One region of the Streptomyces sp. QH1-20 genome, then DNA from elsewhere that is predicted to be linked to it. Evidence: riboswitches for the same ligand, from Rfam matches in the RefSeq annotation. Region 1 holds a riboswitch; the other holds the start of a gene.
The links. A riboswitch is a leader RNA that binds a small molecule or an ion and turns the genes downstream of it on or off. The one in region 1 is predicted to bind cobalamin.
Positions count from the first base shown of each region.

Region 2: it holds a riboswitch for cobalamin, as region 1 does, so the genes downstream of both, AB8O64_RS08865 (cobalamin biosynthesis protein) here and AB8O64_RS01620 (hypothetical protein) in region 1, are expected to answer to the same signal.

Region 1 covers NZ_CP166299.1:328,144-333,507, reverse strand. Annotated here, with positions in the region: gene AB8O64_RS01630 (ATP-grasp domain-containing protein) at 1-320, opposite strand, end outside; gene AB8O64_RS01625 (cysteine synthase family protein) at 317-1,339, opposite strand; gene AB8O64_RS01620 (hypothetical protein) at 1,336-2,319, opposite strand; cobalamin riboswitch at 2,501-2,729, opposite strand; gene AB8O64_RS01615 (MMPL family transporter) at 2,903-5,119, shown strand; gene AB8O64_RS01610 (sensor histidine kinase) at 5,125-5,364, shown strand, end outside.
Region 2 covers NZ_CP166299.1:1,988,242-1,993,605, reverse strand. Annotated here, with positions in the region: gene AB8O64_RS08875 (putative cobaltochelatase) at 1-351, opposite strand, end outside; gene AB8O64_RS08870 (cobyric acid synthase) at 351-2,060, opposite strand; gene AB8O64_RS08865 (cobalamin biosynthesis protein) at 2,090-3,166, opposite strand; cobalamin riboswitch at 3,297-3,439, opposite strand; gene AB8O64_RS08860 (hypothetical protein) at 3,554-3,802, opposite strand; gene AB8O64_RS08855 (anion permease) at 3,835-5,073, opposite strand; gene AB8O64_RS08850 (class II aldolase/adducin family protein) at 5,187-5,364, shown strand, end outside.

The sequences.
Region 1 (5,364 bases):
CGCGTCAGCTCCAGCACGGCGGCGTCCAGGCCGGGCAGCCGGAAGCGGGCCGTCAGCTCGGCACCGACCAGCGTCCAGGTGTCGGTCGAGCTGATGAGCCCCCGCAGCCCCGGGAGGCGGGCGAGGTCCGCGGCCACGGCCTCCACGTCGAAGGTGTCGATCTCGACCACGTCGAGGGCCCCGTCCGGCAGCTGCCGCAGTTCGTGCGCGTAGACGAGCGGGTCGCGGGTCAGCAGCCGGATCCGCTCGCCGAGCGCGTCGGCGGCCCGGACCAGGTGCCCCAGGCCGAAAGTGAGGGCTTCCAGGGAGACCACCGTCACGATGCGAGCTCCTTCTGCCGGCCCGGTGCGGGGCTGCGGTTCCAGGCCATCGTCGACCAGGGCATGGACAGGTCCGCCGGCGACGTGATCTCGGCCGGGCCGAGCGCGGCGGTGTCCAGGGCCTCGCGGTGCCGGGCGAAGACCCGCTCGACGTAGCGGTGACCGGTGTCGGCCCCGATCACCAGATGGAGCCGGCCGGGGCAGCGGCGCGCCTCCCAGGAGGCGGCGAGGTAGGCGGCGCCCGTGGACAGGCCGGCGAACACCGCGTGCTCGCGCAGCAGCGCCACGGCCCCCGCCATGGCGTGCTGGAAGTCCATCCAGTGGATCGCGTCGTACAGATGGTGGCGGACGTTGTCGAAGACGATCGAGGAGCCGATGCCGGCGATGATGGCCTCCGGATCGTGGTGGTCCTCACTGCCGAAGGTGACGCTCCCGAAGGGCTGCAGACCGATCAGACGGACCGACGGATCACGCCGGCGCAGATGCTCGACCAGCCCGCCCGTGGAGGCGCCCGACCCGATCCCCCCGACGACGGTCAGCGGCCGGTCCGGGAGCGCGGTGGCGACGATGTCCGCGAACTCCCGGTATCCCAGATAGTGGATGTCGTCGTGGTACTGACGCATCCAGTGGACGTCGGGACGCTCCGCCAGGATCTGCCGCACCCGCGCCACGCGCAGCTCCTGGTCGAGTGCGAGGTTCTTCGACGGGGCGACCTGCTCGACGGTGGCGCCGAGGATCTCCAACTGGGCGCGGGTGGTGGCGTCGACGGTGGTGGACGCGACGATGTGGCAGCGCATGCCGTAGCGGTGACAGGCCAGCGCCAGTGCCTGGGCGTAGATTCCGCTGGAGCTGTCGACGAGGGTCTGCCCGGGCCGGACCGTGCCCCGGTCGAGCAGTCGGCGCACCGCGGCGAGCGCGGAGTAGATCTTCATGGATTCGAAGCGGGCCAGGACCATGCCGTCGGACAGTCGGATCAGGTGCGGGGACTTGAGAGCGTCGGCGATATGGGCGTGTATCACCCGTAGCCTCCTTGGGCGAATGAGCACTGGTGGCCGAGCGTGTGGAAGAAGCCGGACAGTTCGTCCTTGAGCGCGGGGGAGGGGCGGCGGGCGAAGAGATAGCCGACGAGGCAGCCGGTGTGCGCGACGAACACACCGTCCGCCCCGAACTCCTCGCGGTGTGCCAGCACGGTCTCGAACGTGGCTTTGGGCAGCACCTCCTGGGAAAGAGCGGCGCTGGTCGTCGCCGAACGGGCGACAGCCGCGGGATCGGCTGCCGAGAAGCCCTTGAGGAGATCGGTCAGGCAGCGCTCGTAGTCCGCTGACCGCCGCAGGTAGTGCCGCAGCAGCAGCGGGGTCACCGCGGCCGTGTCGACGGTGCCGGCCTCCGTGATGAACGCGGTGTGGAAGGCGATGGCGGTTCCCATGCGGCGGACGACACGGTGCCGGTCACTGAGATACAGCGCGAACTCGTCGAGGAAGACACTGTCCGCGCGTTCGATCGCGGACAGCACCTCGATCACCGCACGCGGGTCGTAGGGCAGCGAGAAGATCCGGAACAGACAGCGCAGCGTCGCCACGATGTCGGCGGTGGAGCTGGCCATGCCCACGCCGACGCGCAGGTCGGAATGGGCACTCCACCGGCCCGGCGGCAGGGTCAGGCCGTAGCGCTCCAGGAACAGCCCGGCGGCCCGCGCCGTCTTCTCCCCGGCCGGCAAGGCCCCCGGAGGGCCGGCACCCCGGGTGAAATGCACCCAGGAGTGCCGGTCGACGGGGAAGGAGACGAGCGCGATGCGTTGCTCGCCCTCGTGTCGGAGCGGCCCCTGGAACAGCTCCCCGAGGGTGCCGTGGCACACCCCCGAGAAGGTCCGCCCGTCCCGTGCACACGGAACGCGGAGCACGGGCCGCGCGTCGACGACGGCTCGATCGGTCTGCGGCGCCGTGCCGACCGCCGTACGGGAGGGCGGGACGGGGGCGCCCCCTTGCCCGGAGGACGTCACCGAGGCGGCCTGGGGGGAGGGCGGCGAGGGACATCGGTCACCAGGGCACTCCTTCGCGCGTCGCCGGGATCCCGGGACCGCTGAGGGCACGCGAAGGAACAGCGGACGCCGCCCGGCACGAGCACGATGCCCACCTGCACCCGCCGGCCCACCCTCGAGGCCACCGCGATCAGCGCGTGCGGGCCGCACGCGCGCAGTGGGCAGGTTTCGGACTCGTGGGCCTGCGAGGTCGCACGCGACCTACCTCGCACCTACCGGCCGTCGCTTCCCGGACCCGTTCTCCCGGACCGGTGCCGATGACGACGTTCGTTCCCACTCACCGTTGCGGGGCAGTCCCGGACTCCCACCGGGTTCCCTCTTACGACGCGGCTGCCAGGCGGACAGCGCGAACCGACTGCGCCTCCAGAGTAAAGGGGCGGACGCGTGTGCGACAGGGGGCCTGACGACCCCACCGGGGTGTGAGGGAAAGGGACTTGGGGCGAAGGGGGCTGGGGGCGACCCCTCGTGTCCACCGACCGGTGGACACGAAGTTCAACCGGTCGAGGCTCATGGCAGCGGCACCCCGGCGACCAGCATGGACACCATGACGACCTTCCCTGTACGTATGGCCCGTTGGAGTGCCGGGCACCCGTGGCGCGCGATAGGCGGCTGGTTCCTGTTCGTCGCCCTGTGTCTCGGCGCCGGGATCTCGGTGGGCGCCAACGCCGCCACCAGTGAGGATTTCCGCGTCGGTGAAGCGGGCCGGGCGGAGGCCATGGCGGCCGGGGGCGGACTGCACCAGAAGCCCGTGGAGCGCGTGCTGATCACCGCGAAGCCCGGCACGGACACGCTCGACCGGACCGCCGCGGACACCGCCGCCCGGGACATCACCGCCCGGATGCGGAAACTTCCCGAAGTCGCCTCCGTGGGCGCGCCCGTGCGCTCGGCCGACGGCAGAGCGGTCCGGGTCGATGTGACCATGAAGGGCCCCGAGCTCGACGGCAAGAAGCACGTCGCACCGCTGCGGGCGCAGACCGCCGCGGTGCGGGCCGCACACCCCGCACTGCGCGTGGAGGAAACCGGCAGCCCCTCCATCAGCAAGGGCGTCGAGAAGCTGCGCGGCGACGACCTCTCCCGCACGGAGATCATCGCGCTGCCCGTCACCCTGATCACCCTGCTGTTCGTCTTCCGCTCCGTGGCGATGGCCACCGTGCCGCTGCTGCTGGCACTCTCCTCGATCGCCGCCGCCATCGGCCTGTCCATGCTGGCCTCGCACGCCTTCCCCGACGCGGGCGTCGGCACCAACGTCATCCTGCTGATCGGCCTGGCCGTCGGCGTCGACTACACCCTCTTCTACCTCAAGCGCGAACGGGAGGAACGCGCCCGGGCGGGCGGCCGGCTCAGCTCGCAGGCCGTGGTGGAACTCGCCGCGGCCACCTCCGGACGGGCCGTCGTGCTCTCCGGGCTCGCCGTCGCCGTCTCCAGCGCGACGCTGTACCTGGTGGACGACGTCATCTTCTCCTCGATCGCCACGGGCGCGATCGTCGTCACCCTGGTCGCCGTGGTCAGCTCGCTCACCGTGCTGCCCGCGCTGCTGGCCACGTTCGGTGAGCGGGCGGAGCGCCGCGCGCTGCGCAAGGCCGCCCGCGCGGCCGGGAGCGGGACCGCACAGCCGAAGCACCCCCGGCAGCCGAAGGGCGGTGCCGGTCGCCTCACCGGGGCCGTCCTGCGCGCCACGAGCAGGCGTCCGGCCGCCACCCTGACCGTCGCCGTCCTCGCGACACTCGCCCTGGCCGCCCCGCTGCTGGACCTCGAACTGACCGACATGGGCCGCGAGACCCACTCCCGCTCCATCCCCGCCATGCAGACGTACGACCGGCTGAACCACGCCTTCCCGGAACTGAAGTCCATGCACCAGGTCGTCGTACGCGCTGAGCCCGCCCTCGCCGACGAAGTGACCGGCGCGCTGCGCGAACTCGCCCGCCGCGCCGAAGCCGACCCGGCCCTCACCGGCACGGCGGAACTGCGCACCTCACCCGACCGGCGCGTCAGCCTCCTGGAACTGCCCGTACCGCACCACGTGAGCTCCGACGCGGCGCAGACATCCCTCGAACGCCTCCGCGGGACGTACGTACCGGCCACCGTCGGCCAGGTGACCGGCGCCCGGACCGCGGTGACCGGGGACGTCGCCCGCTACGCCGACTACCCCGAGCACCAGAAGCAGAAGCTGCCGATCGTCATCGGGTCCCTGCTCCTGGTGACCTTCGCCATGACGGTGTGGGCGTTCCGCTCCGTGCTCCTCGGCCTCATCGGCGTGGCACTGAACCTGCTCTCGGCCGCCGCCTCGCTCGGTCTGCTGGTGCTGGTCTTCCAAGGCGAATGGGCCGAGCCCCTGCTCGACTTCACCTCCACCGGCTCGGTCGGCTCCCGGGTACCGCTGTTCCTGTTCGTGATCCTCTTCGGCCTGTCGATGGACTACCAGGTGTTCGTCATCAGCCGGATCCGGGAGGGTGTGCTCCGCGGTGTGCCGACCCGGCAGGCCGTACTCGAAGGCATCGGCGGCTCGGCGAGTGTGGTGACCAGCGCCGCCTTCGTGATGGTGACGGTGTTCGCCAGCTTCGTGCCCCTGCACATCATGGAGATGAAGCAGATCGGCTTCAGCCTGGCGGTGGCCGTACTGATCGACGCCTTCGTCATCCGTATCGTGATCCTGCCCGCACTCATGCTGCTGCTCGGCGACAGGTGCTGGTGGCCGTCGCGGAACGGTCGCGGAGCACCGCCCGTCGTCCCGGTCGGCCGACCGCTCGAAAACGTAGGCTGACCAGCATGATTCAACGGCCACAGCCCAACGACCGGTTCTGGATACCGACGCTTCACCGGTGGTACACCGTCGCCTGGGTGCTCCTCGGTCTGGCGCCCTCCGTCATCGGTGTGCGGAACGATTCCGGAGCGGCGAAATACTGGTCGCTGGCGCTGCTGGCCGTGATCTCCCTCGGCTACGCCACCCTGCGTCTCTTCCCGGGCAATCCCGTGTGGCGTCCGCGCGTTCATCTGAGTGTCCTCGCC
Region 2 (5,364 bases), 1.7 Mb from region 1:
GGCCCGTTCGATGTCGAGCGCGCCGACGAGCCGGTCCTCGGAGGCGCCGACGGGCAGTTCGACCATCCTGGCGGCGCGCGCGCCACCGGCCGCGCGGTCGCCGTCTGCGTGCGGGCCGTCGGGGCAGGCGGGGTCGGGCAGGGCGGGGTCGCAGGAGAAGCGGCAGCCGGTGACGACGTCGACGGCGGGCATCAGCGCCGCGATGCCGCGCACCATCGTGCTCTTGGCGGTCCCCTTCTCGCCCCGGACGAGCACACCGCCGATCGACGGCGAGATCGCGTTGAGCAGCAGACCCAACCGCATGTCGTCCATTCCGACGACCGCGGTGAACGGGTAGGTGGCCGAGGCCATCAGCGGGTACCCCCTTCAAGGGCTTCAAAGGAATGGCTCTGGTCGGGCGCGTCGGAGGCGGCCGTGTTCGCCGGGGTGCTCGCGGTGTCCGCCGCGCCGTCCGACGGTTGTGCGGGGACGGCCGGCTTCTCGCCCGCGGGGGCCTCGGCGGGGTGCGCGGGCGCACCGGGCGGAACGAACGGCAGCCCGGCCGGCACGCCCCGCTCGATCAGCCGCAGCAGCGCGTCCGTGTCCGCGTGGTGCTCGATCAGGTCGCCGAGCCGGTCCAGCTGTTCCTCGCGCAGGGCCGCGAAGCTCGTGTCCGGCGCCGGGACGAAGGACCGGCCCGCCGCGTCCGCCACGCGTCGCAGGAACGCCCGGCGGAAGCCGTCGCTCTCCAGCGAACCGTGCCAGTGCGTACCCCAGACCGAACCCACCCGGCAGCCGTCCAGGAAGGCCTCGTCCCCGCCGGTCACCTCCGCGACGCCGTGGTGGATCTCGTAGCCCTCCACGCGCTCGCCGAGGGCCTCGCCGACCGGGCGCTCCAGCGTCTTCTCCCGGGCGAACCGCACCCGCACCGGCAGCAGTCCGAGGCCCTCGACCGTGCCAGCCCGGGACTCCACGTCGTCCTCGATGCGCTCGCCCAGCAGTTGGTAGCCACCGCAGATGCCCAGCACCGGCCGCCCCTCGGCGGCGCGGCGCTTCAGCGCGTCCGCGAGCCCGCGCTCACGCAGCCAGGCCAACGCCTTCACCGTTCCCCGGGTGCCCGGCACGATCACCAGATCCGCGTCGGCCAGCTCCTCCGGGCGGTCCACGAAGCGCACGATCACGCCCGGCTCCGCGGCCAGCGCGTCCACGTCCGTGAAGTTCGACATCAGCGGCACCGCGCACACCGCGACGCGCAGCACGTCCGCGCCGTGCGGCGGGGCCACCACCGACTCGCGCACCGCGCCGCGCATCGAGACCCGCAGACCGTCCTCCTCGTCGATGCCGAGGCCGTGCGCGAACGGCAGCACGCCCACGGTCGGCCGGCCGGTGAGGTCCCGCAGCATGTCCAGGCCCGGCTCCAGGAGCGTCACATCGCCCCGGAACTTGTTGACCATGTAGCCCGCGATGTGCGCCTGGTCCTCGCGGGACAGCAACGCCGTCGTACCGAAGAAGGACGCGAAGACCCCGCCCCGGTCGATGTCGCCGACCACGACGACCGGCAGCCGCGCCGCCCGGGCGATGCCCATGTTGACGATGTCCGTGCGGCGCAGATTGATCTCGGCGGGGCTGCCGGCGCCCTCACAGATCACCGCGTCGTGCGTACGCCGCAGTTCCTCCAGACACTCCGTCACCGTCCCGAGCAGCGCCTCCCGCCGCCCGCCGTACAGCGAAGCACCCGACGACTCCCCGGGGCCCCCAGGCCCCCCGAAGTACCCGCGCGCGCTGAGTTCGCCCACCGGCTTGCCCAGCAGCACCACCTGGCTGCTGCGGTCGCTGCCGGGCTTGAGGAGCACGGGGTTCATCAGGGCGCTGGGCTCGACGCGGGCGGCGGCGGCCTGCATGGCCTGCGCCCGGCCGATCTCGGCGCCCTCGCGCGTCACGAACGAGTTCAGCGACATGTTCTGCGCCTTGAAGGGCGCGACCTTGACGCCCTGGCGGACCAGCCACCGGCAGATCCCCGCCGTGACCACGCTCTTGCCCGCGTCCGAGGTGGTCCCGGCCACCAGCAGGCCCCCGCCCAGCGGGCCCGTGGGCCCGCTCCTGTCCGCTGTCACCGGTTCCTCCTGTGCTGCGTCGGAGCTATGACCCGTTGTGTGATCCGTAGTGCTGTCCGTACGGCCGGGACGGCCGCCGGAAGTCTGCCCAGGGCGCGGCCGGTCGGCGCACCGCTCGTGGAGCGCGTCGCGGCCCGCGCGCCGGTGACGGCGTACCGCCCGGCGATCGCCACCCCGAGGGCCAGCAGCGACACCCGGCGCGAGAGCCGTACCGCGCGCTCGATGTCGGCCGCCCGGACCGGGCGCAGCTCCGCGCCCAGGACGGGGCGGTGTTCGACGCGGCCCGCGTAGGCGAGGGTGCCGCCCAGCCGCACGCCGAGCGCACCGGCGAAGGCGGCCTCGACGGGACCGGCGTTGGGGCTGGGGTGCCGGGCGGCGTCACGCCGGGCCACCCGCCAGGCGCCGCGCGGGTCGGGGCCGGCCAGGACGGCGAGGGCGGCGGTGAGCCGGGCGCCGGGCCAGCCGACGACGTCGTCGAGCCGGGCCGAGGCCCAGCCGAACCGCCGGTAGCGCGCGGACTTGTGGCCGACCATCGCGTCCAGGGTGTTGACCGCGCGGAAGCCGACGAGGCCGGGCACACCGCCGAGGGCGCCCCAGACGAGGGCGCCCACCACGGCGTCGGAGGTGTTCTCGGCGACGGACTCGACGACCGCCCGCGCGATCTGCTGCGCGTCCAGCGCCTGCGGGTCACGGCCGCACAGATGCGGCAGCCGCTCCCGGGCGACGTCCAGGTCCCCGGCGGCCAGGGCGCCGCCGATGGCCCGGGCCTCACGGCCCAGGGACGTGCCGCCGAGCACGGCCCAGGTGGCGGCGGCGGTCAGCGCGACCTGCGCGCGGGGGGAGTTCCGTACGGCACGGGTCAGCAGCCCGGCGGCCGCGGCGGTGCCGCCCGCGCACACCAGGGTGTGCAGGGCGCCGTAGCCGCGGTGGTCGCGCCACAGCCGTCGCTCGACGCCCTGCGCGGCGCGCCCGAAGGCGGCCACGGGGTGGCCGCGGCGGGGGTCGCCCACGAGGAGGTCGCCGAGAAAGCCGAGCGCGGCACCGGACGCGAAACCGACGTGATCGGCACGCATCGGATCAGACCGCCGTCATGCCTCGGAGGGGTGCACGGAAGACGGAGGGAGGGGGTGTGGGGCGGCAGCCGGGCATCGCGATGTGTCCTCACTCAGGGTCCGCGCCCTGGTTCGACGTGACCGGCGACCAGAGTCTCCTGGCTCCCGGATCGGCGCTGCCCCCGGTCTTCCAGCTCGCTTCGACGAGCCGTGACCCCTATGGACCCACGGGGTGGGGGAGCGCTCCCCGGTGACAGTGGCGGGACCGCGCCGGACTCGCACCGGCTTCCTCTTGCTGTCGCCGTTTGGCCCCGGAAGTCCACCACGGCCCGGGAACGGCCGTCAACTCACGTTTGACCTGCGGCCATGGCCGCCCCGGGCCGTGGGTGGACTGTCGTGCGCGGACGATCAGGCGACGATGAGGTAGATGCCGTACGCGACGGCCGCCGCGCACAGCGCGAAGCAGGCGTACGCGCCGGTGCGCGCCACCGCGGTCGGCGCGGTGGCGGTTGCCGCCGCACCGGCGGCGCCGTCCCGCGTGCCCTGGGGCTTGCGGGACGTGCCGACGATGCCGAGGGTGAAGACGCCCACCATCGCGACGGTGACGACGAGGCTGACGCCGAAGACCTGGCCGAGGGATGCCCAGTCGATGTTCATTGCGTACTTCCTTAAGGCTGGCTGGTCCGGCGTCAGCCGGTCGCGGCGGCCGGGGTGCGCTCGGGCTCACGGGGAGCCGTGGCGGCCTGAGCCGGGACGAACCCGGCCGGCGGCGGGGCGACGGCCTGGAGGGCGGTGGTGACGACACCGGCGGGCTCGGCGACCTGGCCGTCGAGCTCGTTGACGTTGTCGTGCGTCACGGGCTTGCGGCGCGAGGCCAGCCAGATCGCGCCACAGGCGGCGACGGCGAGCACGGCGACCGTGGCGACGCCCCAGTCGCCCTGGTCGGCAAGGAGAGCGGCACCGGCGCCGACGAGGCCGGCGGCCGGGAGGGTCAGACCCCAGGCGGCGATCATGCGGCCCGCGGTGGACCAGCGCACCACGCCGCCCTTGCGGCCCATGCCCGCGCCCATGACGGCGCCGGAGCAGACCTGGGTGGTGGAGAGCGCGAAGCCGATGTGGGAGGAGGCCAGGATGGTGACGGCGGCGCCGGTCTGGGCGGCGAAGCCCTGCGGCGGCTGGATGTCGGCGAGGCCCTTGCCCAGGGTGCGGATGATGCGCCAGCCGCCGAGGTAGGTGCCGAGCGCGATGGCGATGCCGGCCGAGGCGATGACCCACATCGGCGGGTCGGCGTCCGCGCCCAGCGCGCCGCCGGAAATCAGGGCGAGGGTGATGATGCCCATGGTCTTCTGGGCGTCGTTGGTGCCGTGGGCCAGGGAGACCAGGGCGGCCGAGGCGATCTGCCCGGCGCGGTAACCCTTGGCGCTGGCCTCGGGGTCGGTGTCGCGCGCCAGACGGTAGGTCAGCCGGGTCGCCAGCACGGTCGCCAGGCCGGCCACGACCGGGGCGACGACGGCGGGGATGAGGACCTTCATGACGACGGCGTCACCGTGGACGGCGTCCGTGCCCACCGAGGCGATGGTCGCGCCGATCAGGCCGCCGAACAGCGCGTGCGAGGAGCTGGAGGGAAGGCCCGCGAGCCAGGTGAGCAGGTTCCAGACGATCGCGCCGACCAGTCCGGCGAAGATGATCTCCGGCCGGATGCCTGATTCGTCGACGATGCCCTTGGAGATCGTCGCCGCGACCTCCACGGACAGGAACGCGCCGACGAGATTCAGCACGGCCGACATGGCCACCGCGGTCTTGGGCTTGAGCGCCCCGGTGGAGATGGTGGTGGCCATGGCGTTGGCCGTGTCGTGGAAGCCGTTCGTGAAGTCGAACACCAAGGCCGTGACGATCACGATCCCGATGAGAAGCGTGATGTTTTCCATTCACCCAGGCAATCAGCTCGATGGTCAGGTACGCGGCGACCGTAGGGACCCTGGGTGAACGGAAGGTGAACTGGAACGGACCGAGCAGTGACGCCAACCGGAGGCGGATAACGATGACAGCGACCGAAGACCGGATAGCCGACCCCGGGGAGATCCCGCGGACATGGGCGGACGTGGTCTCCACGGCCCGTCGCACCACCTCGGAGGGGCTGGTGGTGGGCACCTCCGGCAACGTCTCCGCCCGGGTGGGCGATGTTGTTCTTGTCACTCCCTCAGGAGTCCCCTACGACC